DNA from 4 places in the Streptomyces sp. NPDC006487 genome. Region 4 is predicted to be linked to each of the others. Evidence: riboswitches for the same ligand, from Rfam matches in the RefSeq annotation. Region 4 holds a riboswitch; each other region holds the start of a gene.
The links. Region 4 has a riboswitch for cobalamin ahead of ACFYM0_RS24520 (CbtB-domain containing protein). Riboswitches for the same ligand answer to the same signal wherever they lie in the genome.
Positions count from the first base shown of each region.

Region 1: another riboswitch for cobalamin. It lies ahead of ACFYM0_RS11085 (CoA-acylating methylmalonate-semialdehyde dehydrogenase); the one in region 4 lies ahead of ACFYM0_RS24520 (CbtB-domain containing protein).
Region 2: another riboswitch for cobalamin. It lies ahead of ACFYM0_RS31130 (energy-coupling factor ABC transporter permease); the one in region 4 lies ahead of ACFYM0_RS24520 (CbtB-domain containing protein).
Region 3: another riboswitch for cobalamin. It lies ahead of metE (5-methyltetrahydropteroyltriglutamate--homocysteine S-methyltransferase); the one in region 4 lies ahead of ACFYM0_RS24520 (CbtB-domain containing protein).

Region 1 covers NZ_JBIAHN010000005.1:387,817-392,306, forward strand. Annotated here, with positions in the region: gene ACFYM0_RS11075 (short-chain fatty acyl-CoA regulator family protein) at 304-1,719, shown strand; gene ACFYM0_RS11080 (cobalamin-binding protein) at 1,735-2,649, opposite strand; cobalamin riboswitch at 2,703-2,881, shown strand; gene ACFYM0_RS11085 (CoA-acylating methylmalonate-semialdehyde dehydrogenase) at 3,069-4,490, shown strand, end outside.
Region 2 covers NZ_JBIAHN010000019.1:200,353-204,842, forward strand. Annotated here, with positions in the region: gene ACFYM0_RS31115 (energy-coupling factor ABC transporter ATP-binding protein) at 1-848, opposite strand, end outside; gene cbiQ (cobalt ECF transporter T component CbiQ) at 845-1,594, opposite strand; gene ACFYM0_RS31125 (energy-coupling factor ABC transporter substrate-binding protein) at 1,598-1,936, opposite strand; gene ACFYM0_RS31130 (energy-coupling factor ABC transporter permease) at 1,936-2,631, opposite strand; cobalamin riboswitch at 2,660-2,854, opposite strand; gene ACFYM0_RS31135 (flavodoxin family protein) at 3,109-3,834, shown strand; gene ACFYM0_RS31140 (hypothetical protein) at 3,880-4,404, opposite strand.
Region 3 covers NZ_JBIAHN010000005.1:380,505-384,994, forward strand. Annotated here, with positions in the region: gene metE (5-methyltetrahydropteroyltriglutamate--homocysteine S-methyltransferase) at 1-1,906, opposite strand, end outside; cobalamin riboswitch at 2,070-2,293, opposite strand; cobalamin riboswitch at 2,440-2,589, shown strand; gene ACFYM0_RS11055 (DUF4430 domain-containing protein) at 2,730-3,218, shown strand; gene ACFYM0_RS11060 (3-hydroxybutyryl-CoA dehydrogenase) at 3,351-4,235, opposite strand; gene aceB (malate synthase A) at 4,232-4,490, opposite strand, start outside.
Region 4 covers NZ_JBIAHN010000013.1:298,887-303,376, forward strand. Annotated here, with positions in the region: gene ACFYM0_RS24505 (alpha/beta hydrolase) at 1-561, opposite strand, end outside; gene ACFYM0_RS24510 (hypothetical protein) at 672-1,025, opposite strand; gene ACFYM0_RS24515 (CbtA family protein) at 1,066-1,818, opposite strand; gene ACFYM0_RS24520 (CbtB-domain containing protein) at 1,849-2,067, opposite strand; cobalamin riboswitch at 2,106-2,242, opposite strand; gene ACFYM0_RS24525 (phytase) at 2,298-3,584, opposite strand; gene ACFYM0_RS24530 (histidine phosphatase family protein) at 3,706-4,179, shown strand; gene pucL (factor-independent urate hydroxylase) at 4,243-4,490, opposite strand, start outside.

The sequences.
Region 1 (4,490 bases), on a different contig from region 4:
AGTGAGAGTTGCGGCCGCCGGACCCGCCCGTGGGGGCGGGGCTGGGAAATGCTGCCGATCTGCCGGAACCGGGCTGGCCGAATCGCCGAAGTCAGGGCATGAGTCGGGGATCCAGGGTCCGTCCGGACCACCGGTCCCGGCTGGCCGCAGGACCGACTCTGGCATTGGCACTGGGTGTCATCAAGGTGGTGCGGCTGCCAAGGTTTGCGAATCTTCGAGGCCGAGTTTGCCAAGTTTGCGAAGCCTCGGGGCAGGCGAAGTCCCCCTATGCTGACGAAGCCCGTCCGACGGTGGAGGAGTCCGGTGAGCAAGACGTACGCGGGGGCGCGCCTGCGCAGGCTGCGCGAGGAGCGCCGCATGACCCAGGCGGACCTGGCCAGGGTCCTCGGCATTTCACCCAGCTACCTCAACCAGATGGAGCACGACTCGCGCCCGCTCACCGTGCCGGTGCTGCTGCGGCTCACCGAGGCCTTCGGAGTGGATCCCGGCTTCTTCTCCGAGCGTGACACCAGCCGCATGGTGGCCGACCTGCGCGAGGCCCTCGCCCAGCAGGTGGCCGACGCCCGCGTGTCCGCCTCGGATCTGGCGGAGCTGGCCACCCGGATGCCAGCCGTGGCCTCGGTGCTGCTGGACCTGGGCCGACGCGGCCAGCTGCTGGCGGAGCGGCTCGCCGACGCCGCCGACGGCCGCGATTCGCCGGCGGAGGCTCCGCGTTCGCCCCACGAGGAGATCCGTGAGTTCTTCTACCGGCGGCAGAACTACCTCCACGACACCGACCTCGCCGCCGAGGAGCTGGCCCGCGAGATCGGCATCCGCCCCGGGGACGTCATCCGCGCGCTGACCCTCCGGCTCGCCGACCGCCACGGGATACGCATGTGCGCGGACTCCGACCGGCTGCACCACTACGACACCGCCGCCCGGGTGCTCCACCTGTCGAACCGGCTCCGCCCGGGACAGCAGGCCTTCCGGATGGCCACCCAACTCGCCCTGGTCGAGTACGGGGACGAACTCGACCGGCTGGCCACCGAGGACTTCACGCCCGGTTCCCCCACGCACGCCCTGGCGCGGATCGGCATCGCGAACTACTTCGCTGCCGCCCTGATCCTCCCGTACGGCGCCTTCCACCGCGCCGCGGAGGCCTACCGCTACGACATCGAGCGGCTCACGGACCACTTCGGGATCGGGTACGAAACGGTCTGCCACCGCCTCAGCACCCTGCAACGCCCGAGGCTGCGCGGCGTCCCCTTCTCCTTCGTCCGGGTCGACCGGGCAGGGAACATGTCCAAGCGGCAGTCCGCCACCGGGTTCCACTTCTCCCGCGCGGGCGGTACCTGCCCGCTGTGGAACGTGTACGAGGCCTTCGCCGCGCCCGGCCGCATCCACGTCCAGGTCGCCGCCATGCCCGACGGACAGCGCTACCTGTGGACGGCCCGCGCCGTCACCCGGCACCGGGGCGGCTGGGGCGAGCCCGGCAAGACCTTCGCCATCGGGCTCGGCTGCGAGATCCGGCACGCCTCACGGCTCGTGTACGCGGATGGGCTGGACCTCGGCAACAGGTCGGCCGCGACTCCCATCGGCATGGGCTGCCGCCTGTGCGAACGCCTCGACTGCCCGCAGCGGGCCGTCCCGCCCCTGGGACGGGCCCTGGCCGTCGACGAGAACAGCAGCACCTTCGTCCCGTACCCCGTCGAGGGCGTTCCCGCCCCCGCCCGCGGCTGACCCGGGCCCGGCCGCTCACTGCATCCGGCGGGCCTCGGCCGCGGTGACGGGTTCACCCGCCCGCACTCCGTGCAGGACATGGGCGAGCACCTCGGCTCCGCGTACGACTCTCGGTCCGGGGCGGTTGAAGTAGGCGGGCCCGTCCAGCACCCAGACCTCACCGGCCCGCACGGCCGGGAGTTCCTGCCAGCCGGGGAGGGATGTCAGCAAGTCCCTCTCGGTGAGCGTGCGTTCGGGCGGGAAGCCGCAGGGCAGGACCAGCACCACGTCCGGGCGGGCCGCGCGGACGGCGTCCCAGGTCATCGGTTTGGTGTGCTCCCCCGGTACGGCGAGCAGCGGTTCGCCCCCGGCATGCGCGATCTGTTCGGGCACCCAGTGCCCGGCGGGCCACAGCGGGTCGAGCCACTCGATGGCCACGACCCGGGGCCTGGCCCGCCCTTCCGTCAGCCACCGCACCTCGTCGAGCCGGCCGCGCAGCTCGGTCCGCCTGCGCTCCGCCCGCCCTCGTACGCCCAGTAGCTCCCCCACGGTGACCAGGCAGTCGAGTACGCCATCGAGGGTGCGCGGCTCCAGGCTCAGCACGCGGGCACCACCGTCGAGCACGCGCACCGCGCGCGAGACCCCTCCATAGGAAACGGCGCAGACGTCGCACAGGTCCTGGGTGAGGACGAGGTCCGGCACGAGAGCGGCGAGCGCTGCCGTGTCCAGGGTGTAGAGCGAGGAACCGGAGTGGGCGGCGCCACCCACGGCCTCGGAGATCTCCCGGCTGCCGAGGTCCTCGGCGGCGAACTCGGCCCGGGTGACCACGGGTACCGAAGCGACCGCCTCGGGCGGCCAGTCGCACTCATGGGTACGTCCGACCAGGTCGGCGGCGAGTCCGAGTTCCGCCACGATGTCGGTGGCCGCCGGGAGCAGGGAGACGATGCGCATGCACCGACTGTAGGCGCGCGGGCGACGGTCTGGACTTACTAGGACGTCCAACTATATGTTCGTGCCCATAAGGTCCGCGGTGCAGGGAAGCCGGTGAGAAACCGGCACGGTCCCGCCACTGTGACCGGGGAGTGTGCTGCCATCCACACGCCACTGACGAGGTCTGTCGGGAAGGCGGGCGGCACGCGGGGATCCGGGAGTCAGGATACCGGCCGCGGATGTTCCGTGTTGTCCACGAGGATGGAGCAGACACGCATGGCACCGGTTTGTACCCACGACCCTGGTGATCCGGCGGAGCACGCGCACACCATTTCGGCGCGCTCGTAGTCCCACGACGTTCCTCGCGGCGCACCCTCACCGGGTCCGTCCGCGGCCCCGTCGTGCCATCCCCGGATCCAACCTGACGAGAGCAGGCATCCATGGTCCGCGAGCTCACCCATTTCATCGGCGGAAAGCACACCACCGGGACATCCGGCCTCTTCGCCGACGTGCACGACCCCAACACCGGTACGGTGCAGGCCCGCGTCCCGCTCGCCGGGCGCGCCGACACCGAGGCCGCCATCGCCAACGCCCGGGAGGCTCAGCAGGATTGGGCACAGTGGAACCCGCAACGCCGGGCCCGTGTCCTGCTGCGCTTCCTGCAGCTGGTGGAGGACGAGCGGGATTCCATCGCCCGGCTGCTGTCCGCAGAACACGGCAAGACCGTCGCCGACGCCCACGGTGATCTGCAACGCGGCCTGGAGGTGGTCGAGTTCGCCGCCGGGATCCCGCACCTGCTCAAGGGAGAGTTCACCGACAACGCGAGCACGGGCATCGACGTGCACTCGCTGCGCTCGCCCCTGGGCGTCGCCGCCGGGATCACCCCCTTCAACTTCCCCGCCATGATCCCCCTCTGGCAGGCCGCCCCCGCCCTGGCCTGCGGAAACTCCTTCATCCTGAAGCCCTCCGAGCGCGACCCGTCCGTACCGCTGCGGCTGGCCGAACTCTTCCTGGAGGCAGGCCTGCCGGCCGGCGTGCTCAATGTCGTCAACGGCGGCAAGGAAGCCGTCGACACCCTCCTCGAAGACCCTCGCGTCCAGGCCCTCGGCTTCGTCGGATCGACCCCGATCGCCGCGTACGTCTATGCCACCGCCGCCGCTCACGGCAAGCGCGCCCAGTGCTTCGGCGGGGCCAAGAACCACATGGTCGTGATGCCCGACGCCGACCTCGACCAGGCCGTCGACGCGCTGGTCGGTGCCGGTTACGGCTCGGCCGGGGAGCGCTGCATGGCCGTCTCCGTCGCCGTGCCCGTCGGCGAGGAGACTGCCGATGCACTGGTCTCGAAGTTGAAGGAGCGCATGGCCACGCTGCGCGTCGGCCGCTCCGACGACCCCGGGGCCGACTTCGGGCCCCTGGTCAGCCGCGACGCGCTGGACCGGGTGGACCGCTACGTCGGCATCGGAGCAACCGAGGGTGCCGAACTCCTCGTCGACGGGCGCGGGTTCACCCTGCCCGGGCACGAGAACGGCTACTTCGCCGGTCCCAGCCTCTTCGACCGCGTCACCCCGGGGATGCGGATCTACCGCGAGGAGATCTTCGGCCCGGTGCTGAGCGTCGTACGGGCCGCCGACTACGAGGAGGCGCTGCGCCTGCCCACGGAGCACCCGTACGGCAACGGCGTCGCGATCTTCACCCGGGACGGCGACACCGCCCGCGACTTCACCCGCCGGGTGGGCGTCGGCATGGTCGGCGTCAACGTGCCCATCCCCATCCCCGTCGCCTACCACACCTTCGGCGGCTGGAAGCGGTCCGGCTTCGGCGACCTGAACCAGCACGGTCCCGACTCCATCCGCTTCTACACC
Region 2 (4,490 bases), on a different contig from region 4:
ATTTGCCCCCAGGCGGCCAGTGCCTGCGGATCGCGCGGGCCGGGGGCGCCCGCCGCCAGGTGGCCGTGGGTGCGCAGGAAGGCCGTCACCGCCGGGGACCAGGCCGGGCGCAGGCCCGCCGAGGTGAGGAGGGGCGGGTCCGAGAGCAGGGGCTCGGCGGGGCCGAAGCGGATGCCCGCCGGGGTCAGGACCGCCGCGTCGTCGGCCCAGCGCACCGCCAGGTCCACGTCGTGGGTGGCCATGACCACCGTCGTACCGGAGGCCCGCAGTCCCGCGAGGACGTCGAGGAGCCGCTCCTGGCCGTCCGGGTCCAGGCCGGCCGTCGGCTCGTCGAGGATCAGCACCCGCGGAGCCATCGCCACCGCCCCCGCGATCGCCGCGCGCTTGCGCTGCCCGTAGGAGAGCAGGTGGGTGGGGCGGTCCCGGAGGTGCGTGATGTCCAGCGCGGCGAGGGCCGAGTCCACGCGGGCGCGGACCTCCGGAGCGGGGAGCCCCTGGTTCATGGGGCCGAAGGACACGTCCTGTTCCACCGAAGCCGCGAACAGCTGGTCGTCGGGGTCCTGCACCACCAGCTGGACGGACGTGCGCAGCCGGGTCAGGCCCGCCCGGTCGTACGAGACCTCCGTGCCGTCCAGCCGCAGCGATCCCGCGCCGGGCCGCAGGCCGCCGCTCAGCAGCCGCATCAGCGTGGTCTTGCCGCTGCCGTTGCGGCCCAGCAGGGCCAGCGCCCGGCCCGGCGCGATGACGAAGTCGACGCCGGTCAGGACCGCCGGGCCGTCCTCGTAGGCGTAGCCGGCGCCGGACAGTTCCACCACCGGGCGGGGGGAGGGGGGCAGCGACGGGTTCACGGGCGGAGCCCCTTCAGGGTGAGGGTCAGGGTGATCAGGGCCGCCAGCAGGCCGGCGGTGGCCGTCAGGAAGCGCCACGACAGGGCCGCCTCCGGTACGAGGACCCGCAGCGCCCCGTCGTAGCCGCGTCCGGCCAGCCCCGCCTGGAGCTTGGCCGCGCGGTCGAAGGCCCGTACGAAGGAGGTGGCGGCGAGCCCGGCCAGGGAGCGCCACACCGCCGCCCGGCCGGTGTGCCCGAGTCGGGCCGCCTGGGCCCGGCGGACCTGGGTCATGGAATCCAGCAGCAGGAAGCCGATCCGGTACATGACCAGGGCCACGTCCACCACCGGGGCCGGCACACCGGCCCGGACCAGCCGGGGCAGTACGTCGGAGACCGGGGTGGTGAAGGCGAACAGCAGCAGTCCGAGCGAGGCCGCCGAGGTGCGCAGCAGCAGTTCGGCGGCGAGCCGGGGACCGTCGGGGGCCAGGGAGACCGGCCCCGCCGGGCCGCCGACGGCGAACAGCAGCGGCAGCGCCCCGGTGAAGCAGAAGCCGAGCGGGAGCCGGAAGGCCCGCCAGAGCTGCCGGCCGGCCACTCCGGCCGGGCCGAGCAGCACGGCGAGGGTGGCGGCGGCCACCAGCGGCCCGCCCGGCCAGGGCGGCAGGCACACGGCGGTGACCGTCAGCCCGATCCCGAGCAGGGCCTTCTCCAGCGGGTGCCGGCCGCGCCAGCGACTGCCGTGCGCGGCCACGTCGATCGGCAGCACCGCCTACGCCTCCGGGGCGGTGGCGGCAGCGGCGGCGGCCGCTCCCTGGCGGCGGCCCTTGCGGACACCGAAGTAGTAGGCGAGCACGCCCGCGCCCAGCGCCGCCTGCAAGGCGAACAGCGCGGACTCGATCTCGCCCGAGGGGGGTTCGTACAGAGGGGAGAACCAGGGCTCGTAATCCGGCTTCAGCTCGGTGATCGCCACCTCGGCCTGCGCGTCGGCGCCGGTGAAGGGCTCCTCCTTGCCCTCGCCCAGCCCCAGGGCGAGCGGCAGGACGGCCAGCGCCGCCACCAGGAGCAGCAGCAGGGTGTTGATCTTCGCGTTCTTGGACATCCCGCTCATCAGGCCGCCGCCTTCTCTTCGGTACGGGCGGAGGTCAGCTTCGCGACGCCCAGCCGGACCAGGTCCGACTTGCTCGACGCCATCAGCAGCCGCATCACCAGGACGGTCAGCAGGCCCTCGCTCACGGCCAGCGGTATCTGGGTGACCGCGAAGATCCCCCCGAACTTCGCTAGCGAGCCCGGGAAACCGGAGGCCGGGTCCGGGAAGGCCATGGCGAGCTGCACGCTGGTGACGCAGTAGGTGACCAGGTCGGCGAAGAAGGCGCCGAAGAACACGGTGACCATCAGCGGGAGGCCCGACCTCCGCATCAGCCGGTAGACGGCGTAGCCCGCCCACGGGCCGGCGATGGCCATCGAGAAGACGTTGGCGCCGAGGGTCGTGAGCCCGCCGTGCGCCAGCAGCAGGGCCTGGAACAGCAGGGTGATCGTGCCGAGCACCGCCATGATCGGCGGCCGGAACAGGATCGCCCCGAGCCCGGTGCCCGTGGGGTGCGAGCAACTGCCCGTCACCGAAGGGATCTTCAGGGCGGAAAGGACGAAAGTGAACGCTCCGGAAGCGCCGAGCAGCAGCGTGCTCTCCGGGTTGGCCTTCACCTCGCGGGTGAGCGAGCGGACGCCGTGGACGACGAAGGGGGCGGACGCGGCGCCCCAGGCGACCGCGTGCAAAGGGGGCAGGAACCCCTCGGCTATATGCATGAGTGGGGAGACCTCTCCAGCACCTCGTGGATGGACAACGCGCCCCGGCCGGTCTCCTGGCTCACGGGTTGACGTCCATGCTCCGCCTTCCCGGGCAGCGCGGAACCTCCCGCGCAGCCCAGTGGCTTTCCCGCAGGAGTGGAGCCGGACTTCCCGATCACAGTGGCGAGGGCCGCACCGGTTTCCCACCGGTTTCCCGAACACCAAGGCCCGCTGACCCTAGTCGGCCGCACGGACCGGTAACAACCCGCCCCAATCGCGCCGGGCGGTGGCCGGATTCCGCTTGTGCGTCACGCCGCGTGTCCGCCGCGCCGGCGTTTGCCTCAATGGCCCCACGTGGAAACGGAGTTCCATGGATCCGCGGCCGCCGGAGCCGGGAAGGGGCGCCCCGGCCGCGAGCTCCTCATCGCCTGCGCCGGTCGCCCGGACGGGCGCGGCCCGGTGGCGGCCGCGCCGGGCTCCGGAGAGGCTGGACGGGTGGCTACCGACACCGCGCACCCCTTCGACTACTCCGACCTCACCGCCGTCTACGTCAACTGCACGCTCAAGCGATCGCCCGAGCCCAGCAACACCGAGGGCCTGATCGGCAAGAGCCGCGCGGTGATGGAGGCGGCCGGGGTCCGGACCTCGCTCATCCGGGCCGTCGACCACGACATCGCCACCGGTGTCTGGCCCGATATGACCGACCACGGCTGGGAGAGCGATCAGTGGCCGGTGCTCTACAGCCAGATCATGGACGCCGACATCCTCGTGCTGTGCGGCCCGATCTGGCTCGGCGACAACAGCTCGGTGATGAAGCAGGTCATCGAGCGGCTCTACGCCTGCTCCTCGATCCTGAACGAGCAGGGCCAGTACGCCTATTACGGGCGCGTGGGCGGCGCGCTGATCACCGGGAACGAGGACGGCGTCAAGCACTGCGCCATGAACATCCTCTACAGCCTCCAGCACCTCGGCTACGCGATCCCCCCGCAGGCCGACGCCGGATGGATCGGCGAAGCCGGACCCGGGCCCTCGTACCTGGACCCCGGATCCGGCGGGCCCGAGAACGACTTCACCAACCGGAACACGGCCTTCATGAGCTGGAACCTCATGCACCTGGCCGCTCTGCTCAAGCGGTCCGGCGGGATGCCGGCGCACGGCAACCAGCGCTCCCTGTGGGACGCGGGCTGCCGCTTCGACTTCCCGAACCCCGAGCACCGGTAGGTCCCCGCCCCCCCGGCCCCCGCCTCCCGCCTCGCGCCGGCGTGCTCAGCAGACGTTCGGGTGCGCGACGTCCAGGACGAAGCGCTCCGGGGCGTGCAGCTTGGACGTGGTGTAGGCGGGCTTGGTGTCGAAGGCGGCGCCGAAGGTGACGTACCCCTCGTAGTCGCCGGTCAGGGCGATGCCCTTCAGCTTGGGCAGGTAGATCTTGAGGAGCTTGGGCCCGCGGTAGACGTTGCGGCCCGCGTCGTCGTGTCCGGCGGCGGGGTGCAGGCGGATCTCCAGGAAGTACCGCCCGGCCAGCGGGACGGGCTTGCCGGATCCGTCGTAGATCAGCGACGGGACGCGGGTGACGGTGACCTCGGGTACGTATCCCTGCAGGTCGATGACCACGCGGTCGTACGTGCAGTGCCCGCCCCAGCGGGCATTGACGACGAGCGGAGTGATCGTGGTGGCGGTAGTGGTGGCGGCGGTCGTGGCTGCGGCGGAGGCCGGTGCGGCGAAGGCGAGCATGGCGCAGAGCAGTGCGCCCAACCCCAGTGCGGTGGCCTGCCGGCGGCGTGGACGGTTCATTGCGTCCCCTCGATTCCGAGAGACGGGGAACGGTGTCACCCGTGAAGACGCGCCCGCTGCGGTCGTGGTTGCACCGGGTTCGGCGC
Region 3 (4,490 bases), on a different contig from region 4:
CCCAGGCCAGGTAGTCCGCATGGTCGTCGCTGCGCAGCGGGAGCGTCTCGCGCAGGGCCGGTTCGTCGACCTGGATCACCGAAGTGCCCGCCGCTTCGAGGTCGTTGACCTCGTCGCGCAGGGCCAGGGCCACCTGACGGGCGGTATTGCCGAGGGGCTGGTCGTCGCGTACGAAGGACCAGGCGAGCATGGTGACCGGCCCGGTCAGCATCCCCTTGACCGGCTTGGAGGTCAGGGACTGGGCGTACGAGGTCCAGCGGACGGTCATCGGCTCGGGGCGGGAGATGTCACCGGCGAGGATCGGCGGGCGCACGTAGCGGGTGCCGTACGACTGGACCCAGCCGTGCCGCGTCGCGAGGTAGCCGGTCAGCTGCTCCGCGAAGTACTGGACCATGTCGTTGCGCTCGGGTTCGCCGTGTACCAGGACGTCGATGCCGGTCTTCTCCTGGAAGGAGATCACCTCGCCGATCTCCTCTTTGATCCGCTGCTCGTAGCCGGCCACGTCGATCCTGCCGGCCCGCAGGTCGGCGCGGGCGACCCGCAGTTCGTCGGTCTGCGGGAAGGACCCGATCGTGGTGGTCGGCAGCAGCGGCAGGCCCAGGTGCGCCCGCTGGGCGGCGGCGCGCTCCGGGTAGGGCTGGGCACGGCGGCCGTCCGTGCCGGTGATCGCGGCGGTGCGGGTGCGGACGGCCGGGTCGTGGGTGAGCGCGGAGCCGGCTCGGGAGGCCAGGTCGGCCCGGTTGGCGGCGAGTTCGGGTGCGATGGAGTCCGTGCCCTGGGCCAGCCCTCGGGCCAGGACGGAGATCTCGGCGGCCTTCTGGCGGGCGAAGGCGAGCCAGCGGCGGACCTGCGGGTCGATGTCCCGCTCGGCAGCGACGTCGATCGGGACGTGCAGCAGGGAGCAGGAGGCGGCGACGTCCACCCGGTCGGCGAGGCCGAGGAGCGTACCCAGCGTGGTGAGCGACTTCTGGTAGTCGTTGATCCAGATGTTGCGGCCGTTGACGACGCCGGCCACCAGGCGCTTGCCGGGCAGGCCTCCGACCGCCCCGAGGTCCTTCAGATTGGCGCTGCCGGCCTCCGTGAAGTCGAGGGCCAGGCCTTCGACCGGAGAAGCGGCGAGGACCTGGAGGGCTTCGCCGAGCCGGCCGAAGTACGAGGCGACGAGCAGCTTGGACCGGTCGGTCAGGGCGCCGAGGTCGCGGTAGGCCCGAGCCACGGCGTTCAGGTCCGCCGGGGTCCGGTCCTGTACCAGGGCCGGCTCGTCGAGTTGGACCCACTCGGCCCCGGCGGCCTTGAGGGCGGCGAGGACCTCGGCGTAGACGGGGAGGATCCGGTCCAGGAGGGTCAGCGGCTGGAAGTCGGCCGCCACGCCCGGGGCGGGCTTGGCCAGCAGGAGATAGGTGATCGGGCCGACGAGCACGGGGCGGGCGTCGAGGCCGAGTGCGAGGGCTTCCTTCACTTCGGCGACCTGCTGGGAAGGGTCCGCGGTGAAGACGGTGTCCGGGCCGAGTTCCGGGACCAGGTAGTGGTAGTTGGTGTCGAACCACTTGGTCATCTCCAGCGGGGCCACGTCCTGCGTACCGCGAGCCATCGCGAAGTACCCGCCGAACGGGTCGGTGGCGACGGCCTCCCGGTGCCGCTCGGGGACGGCGCCGAGCATGACGCTGGTGTCCAGTACGTGGTCGTAGTACGAGAAGTCACCGGTGGGTACCTCGTGGACGCCGGCCTCCGCCAGCTGCCGCCAGTTCGTGCGGCGCAGTTCGGCCGCGGTCGCCCGGAGGGCGTCAGCGGTGACGCGGCCCTTCCAGAAGCCCTCGATGGCCTTCTTCAGTTCACGGTTCTGCCCCTGACGGGGGTAGCCGTACACGGTGGCTCGTGCGGCCGCGGCTGCGGGCTTCGCTGTCACGGAACTCTCCTTCGCGAGATGTGTCCAGGAACGCCCCGGCAACGGGACGCGGACGCGAAGGAACGCCACGACGAACGGCTCGCGCAGCGGAAGGACCGCTCGTGCCGCTCGATGTGTACGCCGACCCGCCCACGAGGTCACCGGGATCTCCGCACACGGAATCGTCCGCGTACGGGCAACGGGCAGGTCTTCGGACTCGCGGGCACGCGGACCACGAAGGCCCGCACCTACTGGCCGTCGCTTCCCAGGACCGGTTCCGGTCCCAGTGCGTATGACGGCGGTCGTTCCCACTCACCGCTGCGGGGCAGTCCCGGATTCTCACCGGGTTCCCTCTTACGACGCATCCCGCCTGGCGGACGGGAGCGAACCAGCTGCGAGGCCCACACTAGGCTGCCGCACCCGAGGACGAACCCTGTTGTCCAGGTGTCGGACAGTGGGATGAGACACGCCGGTCCTGGCCGGACGTGAAACCGGGGACGGCGAGTCGAGCGGTCACGCCGGAAAGCCGCCCCTGGTCACCACGTTGTTACGACCGTACGATTCGTGTGCCCGGTCGGACCGGGTGACAACTGAATCGCCGTGTGGCCAGGGGGAAGCCGGTGTGAATCCGGCGCTGACCTGCAACCGTGTGGAGCGCCTGCGCGCCCCGAGTCGGATAGCCCGCCGTGCGGCTCGTACCGCCTCCCACTGTCACGGACTGCAGCGCGGAGCCTTGAGTCGCCGACTCGCCACAGCCTGCTCCCGCCGCATCGGGGACCGGCGCTGCCGGGCGATGCCGCAGCGGAAGGGCCCGGCTGCGCCCGCCCTGCCCGAAAGGCAACCCATGCGCCCGAACCTCGTCCGTCGCGCCCTCGTCACGACGGCCGCCCTGGGACTCGCGCTCGCCACAGCGCCCGCCGCCGCCCACGCCAAGCCGGCACCGAACACGAACGCCCCGGTCAAGGTCGGCCTCACGGTGCAGGGCCCCAACGGCCTTCTGTTCAAGGGGAAGATAAGGACCAAGGGGCACGACGTCACCACCGTCACCGGCGGGACGCACAAGTGCGACGGCACGAACGGCGCCGCCAACCCGAGCGCCGTGCCCACGCCGACGGCCGCCCTGGACGACGCCGCGAAGAAGAAGCACTTCAGCTGGGACGGCACTTGGTACGCCTCGTTCGACGACTTCTCCGTCGACACGATCAAGAACGTCAGCGGTGGCGGCGTCGCCTACTGGAGCATCTCCGTCAACGGCACCCCGACCCCGGTCGGCGGCTGCCAGTTCAAGCTGAAGGCAGGCGACCAGGTCGCCTACACCTGGACCTCCTTCTAGCGGGTACGACAGCCCTGCGGTCGCGCTGCCCGTCTTGGCGCGCGGTGGGGGTGCGGCGACACCACTCGCCACACCCCCACCGCCTCTGGGCGCCTCCGGCGCACCCTCATGGCCGGAGGTCTGCCGGGCCCCTCAGACCCGGCCGTACGTGTGGAACCCGCGGCCGCTCTTGCGTCCCAGCAGCCCCGCCTGCACCATCCGCCGGAGCAACGGGGGCGGGGCGTACAGCGGTTCCTTGAATTCCTCGTACAGCGACTCCGCGATCGCCGTGACCGTATCCAGGCCGATCAGGTCCGCCAGCTTCAGCGGACCCATCGGGTGGGCGCAGCCCATCTCCATGGCCGCGTCCACGTCCGCCGCGCCGGCGAAGCCCGATTCGGCCATGCGGACGGCCGAGAGGAGGTAGGGGATGAGCAGGGCGTTGACGACGAAGCCGGCCCGGTCCCGGGAGCGGACCGTGGTCTTGCCCAGCGTGTCGCGGGCGAACGCCTCGACGGAGGCGAGCGTGTCCGGCGACGTGTGGAGGGAGGAGACGACTTCGACGAGCGGCAGGACGGGCACGGGGTTGAAGAAGTGCAGGCCCACCACCCGGTCGGCCCGGCCGGTCGCCATGCCCAGCCGCATGATCGGGATGGCGGAGGTGTTCGTGGCGAGGATCGCCCCGGGGTCCTCGACGATCTTGTCGAGGGCAGCGAAGACCCGGGTCTTCGCTTCGGGGTTCTCGGTGACGGCCTCGATGACGAGTTGCCGGTCGGCGAGGTCCTCCAGGTCCCCGGTGAACAGCAGACGGGCCAGGGCGTCCTCGGCGGAGCTCCGGTGCAGCTTCCCGCGCCGGACGGCTTGCTCCAGGGAGACGGCGACGCGCTCGCGGGCGGCGCGGGCAGCGGCCGCGTCCGCCTCGGCGACCACGGTGTCCAGTTCGGCGCGGGCGCACACTTCGGCGATTCCGGCTCCCATCCGACCGCCGCCGACCACGCCGACGCGCAGGATCCGGTCCGGCCGGACGGGGGCGTTCACGCGGTCACCTGCGCGGCGGGGGAGGTGCGGCGGACGAGATGGCGGGTGTAGGCCTCCGGGGTGAAGAAGGCGGGGAGCTGCATCGGCAGGGCGGTGTCCACGAAGATCTCCCGTGCTTCGAGGACGCGTGCCTGTGGATCCTCCGCCTCCAGGGCCGCGCATTCGGCGTCCAGGAGATCGACGACCGTTCCCCGGCCGACCCGGTCGTGGCGGAGCCACTGCCAGATCTGGACGCGGGCGATCTCGGCGGTGGCG
Region 4 (4,490 bases):
GGCGCCGCCGTTCGCGGCGCAGGCCTCGGCCACCCGGCGGGAGCGGTCGGCGTTCTCCGCGATCCCCCCGTCGGCGCCGGGCCAGGAACGCAGGGTCGTCAGGCGCCGGTCGGCCGCGTCCAGGCCGCACGCGGCGGTGACGCTGCCGCCCACTCCGCGCGGGTCGAGCGCGACGATGTCGTACGCGCCGGCCAACTGCCCGGCCAGCGCCGCCCCCTTCTGCGAGAGCCGCTGCACACCCGAGCTGCCGGGCCCGCCGGGGACCACGGCCAGCGTCCCGCGCCGGGCTGCGGGGCGGGTGCTGGGCAGCCGGGAGACGGCGAGCTCGACCTGCGGGCCGGCCGGGGCGGCGTAGTCCAGGGGGACGGACAGCTTCGCGCACTGCTGCCCGTCGAGGTGGCCCGTGTGGGTGCACGCCGTCCAGGCCAGGGCGGGCGGGGCGGGCGTCACGGCGCCGCGGGAGGCAGCCGTGGCCGAGGCCCCGGTGGTGGCGGTCAGCGTGGCCGCCACGGCCGTGACGCAGAGGGCGACGAGTCCGGTCTTGCTGCGGTAAGTGGTCATGCAACGAGGATGGTTGAGCATCCTCCGGCGCTACATCCGGTAGCCGGGAAGGCCGTTCGGGGGGCTAGCCCCCGCCCGACCCTCCGCCCGGCTCTCCGTCCGCCCCCCGGTCAGACCACCACGACCGCCACCGCCGCCGCACCCATGAGTACGGCGGCGGAGTGGATGGCCGCATGGCCGTAGTCACCCGACCAGAGGTGGCGGGCCAGGCCGCCGATGGCGGTGAGGCCCGCGATGATGCCGACCTGCGCGAGCAGGGTGACGGTGGTGAACGGGGTCAGCAGCAGGAGCACCGCGTTGAGCCAGAACGGGGCGGCGCCCGTCCAGCCCCGCCACTCCCGCATCTCCCGCCACTGCTGCCGGTTCGGCAGGCCCGGCAGGTGGGGGCGGCGCGGGAGGCGCGATCCCTCCCGGCGGCCTTTGGGTCTTCGGTGGTCCCCGAGCTCTCGGGTCGCCGTCGTCACCGCGCCGTCACCAGCCTTTCAGTCACCTGCACGCAAGACGTCAACTCGCAGGCTGTACAGCCTCCTTGGGAGCGAGGGCGGGGACAAGGGCCCGTTCGGCAAGAAATCCGAAAGCCAGGCCGAAAGTGCTCCACATCGCGGCCTGGATGGCGAGCGAGGCGAGCCGGAACTGCCAGACGAGCGCCGCCGGGAAGCCTTCCGGCACCTCGTTGATGCCCGGCAGCAGCGCGTAGGCGATGCCGACGGCCACCACGAAGGCGAGCGAGGCGACGATCGAGGCGTTCCAGTTGCCCAGGCCCGGCGCGAGACGCCGGCCCAGGATCAGCGCGGCCGCCGCGAGCAGCAGGCCGAGCGCGAGCATCAGGACGTAGAGGGTGGTCCGCTGGACCGTGGTCTCGGGGTCTCCGACGGCCGGCGGATTGGCGGGGTACTTGAAGAACGGCACCAGGGAGACGGTGACGAACAGACCACCGGACACCAGCAGCGCCGTGGCCCGGGGGCCGAAGCGGCCGATCCGGCCCAGGGCATAGCAGTAGACGAGCGCGGCGATGCCGCCGAGCGCGATGCCGTAGAGCAGGGTTCCGGTGCCCAGGCCGGCCGTGGCCTGGAGCGCCCGGCTGACCGGGGCCGCCTCGGCGTCACCGTGGTCGTGGGCTCCGGCTTCCTCGATGGCGATCGCCGCGTCGACCTGGGACTCGCCCAGGAGGTACGCGACGAGGAACGCGGCGATGCCCGCCAGCAGGCCGGCGAGCATGCCCCGGACGAGGAGCACGCGGGGGGAAATGGTGTTCATGGAGTTTTCGGTCCCTTGCGGATCGGTGGATCAGTGGCAGGGGAAGCCGAGGAGGTGGCGACCGTCGTGCATCCACTCGTGGATGGTGTCGCCTTCGAAGATCGCGGTGGCGCCCTGCTCGGCGCCGACGAGGTAGAGCAGGACCAGCATCAGGACACCGGCGAACAGCGCCCAGGGGGCCAGAGCGGTGAGGGAGATGGGTGCGACGGCCAGGGGGGTGGCAGTCGTGGGCACGGCGGAGTTGGCCATGGCAGGAGCCTCCAGAGGGAACACGCGTCCCGGTCAGTGGTGCTTTCGACGACGGTGGCGGGTCTGACTTACCTCCCCCTCCGGGAGGCTTCACAGTGGCGCGACCGTGCCGGATTCTCAACCGGACTTCCGTCATACCGTCGTCTTGTCGTCCGCCACCGTACCGCTCTTTATGGCGGCCTTACAGCGTCCCTGCAGGAGGGCTCCGTCCCATCTCACCGGTCTTCCCATCAGTCGATGGCGTCGACCACCTGTCCCAGGTCGACGAACTTGAAGCCGGTCGCCTCGCGGTCGCCGTCTCCGGGGGTCTCCTGGCCGTCCTGGACGACGAGCAGGCCGCGGGGGTAGCGCGTACCGAGGGGGGCGTTGAGGGCGGCGGCGCCGTCGCAGACCTCGGAGCCGTCGAGGGTGGCGGAGGCCGCGGTGACGCGGAAGGCGCCCTCGAACTCGTTGTGGTCCTCGCGCTCGCGGTCGTAGGCGACGAAGGTGTCGTCGCCCTGGCTGGAGGCGAGCAGGTAGCCGTCCCCGTCAGCTTCGGTGACCAGGGTCAGGCCCTCGACGTCGGCCTTCAGGCGCTTGCCGCCGTAGCCGGGATCGGCGCCGGGCGTGCACTCCTCGGTCTCCTCGTCGTAGGTGCCGGGCACGCCGTACTCGCGCACCTTGTCGATCAGCTTCGGCGTGCCGGTGAGGCCCGCGTCGATGCGCCAGATGCCCACGTCCTCCTGCCCCGCGTACAGGGTGCCGTCCGCGGGATCGACGACCATGCCCTCGACCTGCGGCAGCTCGCCCGGCTCGAGACAGGGCGTCCAGGCGGCGCCGTTCGGCAGGCGGAAGGAGGACGGCAGGTCGAGCGTGCGCACCTCGCGGTAGTCGACCGTGCCGGCGGGGGTGGCGACCAGCTCCAGCAAGGCGATCCGGGTCCGGTTGCGCTGGCTGACCACCGCGTAGGACCGGCCGGTCTTGCGGTCCGTCCAGGTGGCCAGGCCGTACGCGGTCTTCTGCTCGTTGATCTCGGTCTGGCCGGCGGAGAAGACCGGGCGCGCCGCCGGGTCGGTGACGTCGGTGAGCGGGCCGCCGGGCCGGTTCCGGTCGATGCGGTAGATCCGCAGCCGGTCGTTGCCCCGGTCGCTGACCACCGCGACATCGGCGCGCCCGCCGCCCAGACGCAGGCCGTTGACCAGGTCGACGTTGTTGAAGCGGCCGGGTGCGTCGTCGGCGCCGGGTCCGGCCGGGGCGGGCAGCGACTGCACCTGCCGGGCCTCCAGGTCGTAGACCCGCAGGCCGCCCTGCTTGGCGGTCGCGATCACCAGGCTGCGGCCCGGGTCGGCGGCGTTGCGCCAGATCGCCGGGTCGTCGGCGTTGGCGTCGCCGCCGGCCTCGTCGTCGTACAGCGGCGCGGTCTCGGCCTTGGGCCGGACGGTGCTGATCGAGGAGGCTTGTGCCGGGAGCGCGACGGACGCGGCGAGTGCTGTGCACAGCACGAGTACGGAGGCGCGGGCGGCCGAACGTATGGTCAATGTTCTTCCTTTACAAGGGTTTTGCCCTGAGGGGAAGACGCTCGCCGGGTTGATTGTCATGTCCGCGCTCATTGGATGTCCGATGGTTGAACGCGATGCGAAACCCCGGGACACTCAAGCGGTGCACCCCACCATCGTACGAGTCCGGCTCGTGACACCCCCACTCGACGAAGCGGCGCGCCTGCACCGCTTCCCCTACGGGGATCCGCGCCCGGGGCACGAGGGGCTGCGCGGACAGGATCACGGCGCCTGGGCCGGGCGGAGCATGGACGAAGTCGCCGGGCAGGACCCCGAGGGGCTGCGGCGGTGGATGACCGACACCTCGTACGCGCCCCCGGGCGGCGGGGAGTCGGTGGAGGCGCTGATCGCGCGGGTCGGCGTACACCTGGGCGCGCTGGCGCCGGGGACGCACCGGGCGGTGGCCGGGCAGGGAGTCGTACGGGCGGCCGTGGTGTGGGCCCTGGAGCTGCCAGCGGCGGCCTTCTGGCGGCTCGACGTGCGGCCGGGGTCGGTGACGGCGCTGACGGGGCGCTCCGGGCGCTGGAACCTGCTCGTGGGGCAGCCGGAGGAGTCCCCGGACCCGGACGCGGGGTGAACGCGGAACGGCCCGGACCCCGCGACGCGGTCCGGGCCGAACACCGAAGGTGCGGAGCGGGCGTTACGCCACGATCCAGTCGCTCGTCGCGATCACCGGCTGCACGCCGTCGCGGTGCACGGTGCCCTCGATGAGGCCGTACATGCGGTCGGCCGCGAAGTAGACCTCGTTGTCGTTCTTGAGGCCGAAGGGCTCCAGGTCGACGAGGAAGTGGTGCTTGTTGGGGAGGTTGAGGCGCACCTCGTTGACCTTGGGGCAGTTGTCGAGCACGCGCTCGGCCATCTGGTTCAGGGTCTGCTGCAGGGAGTACG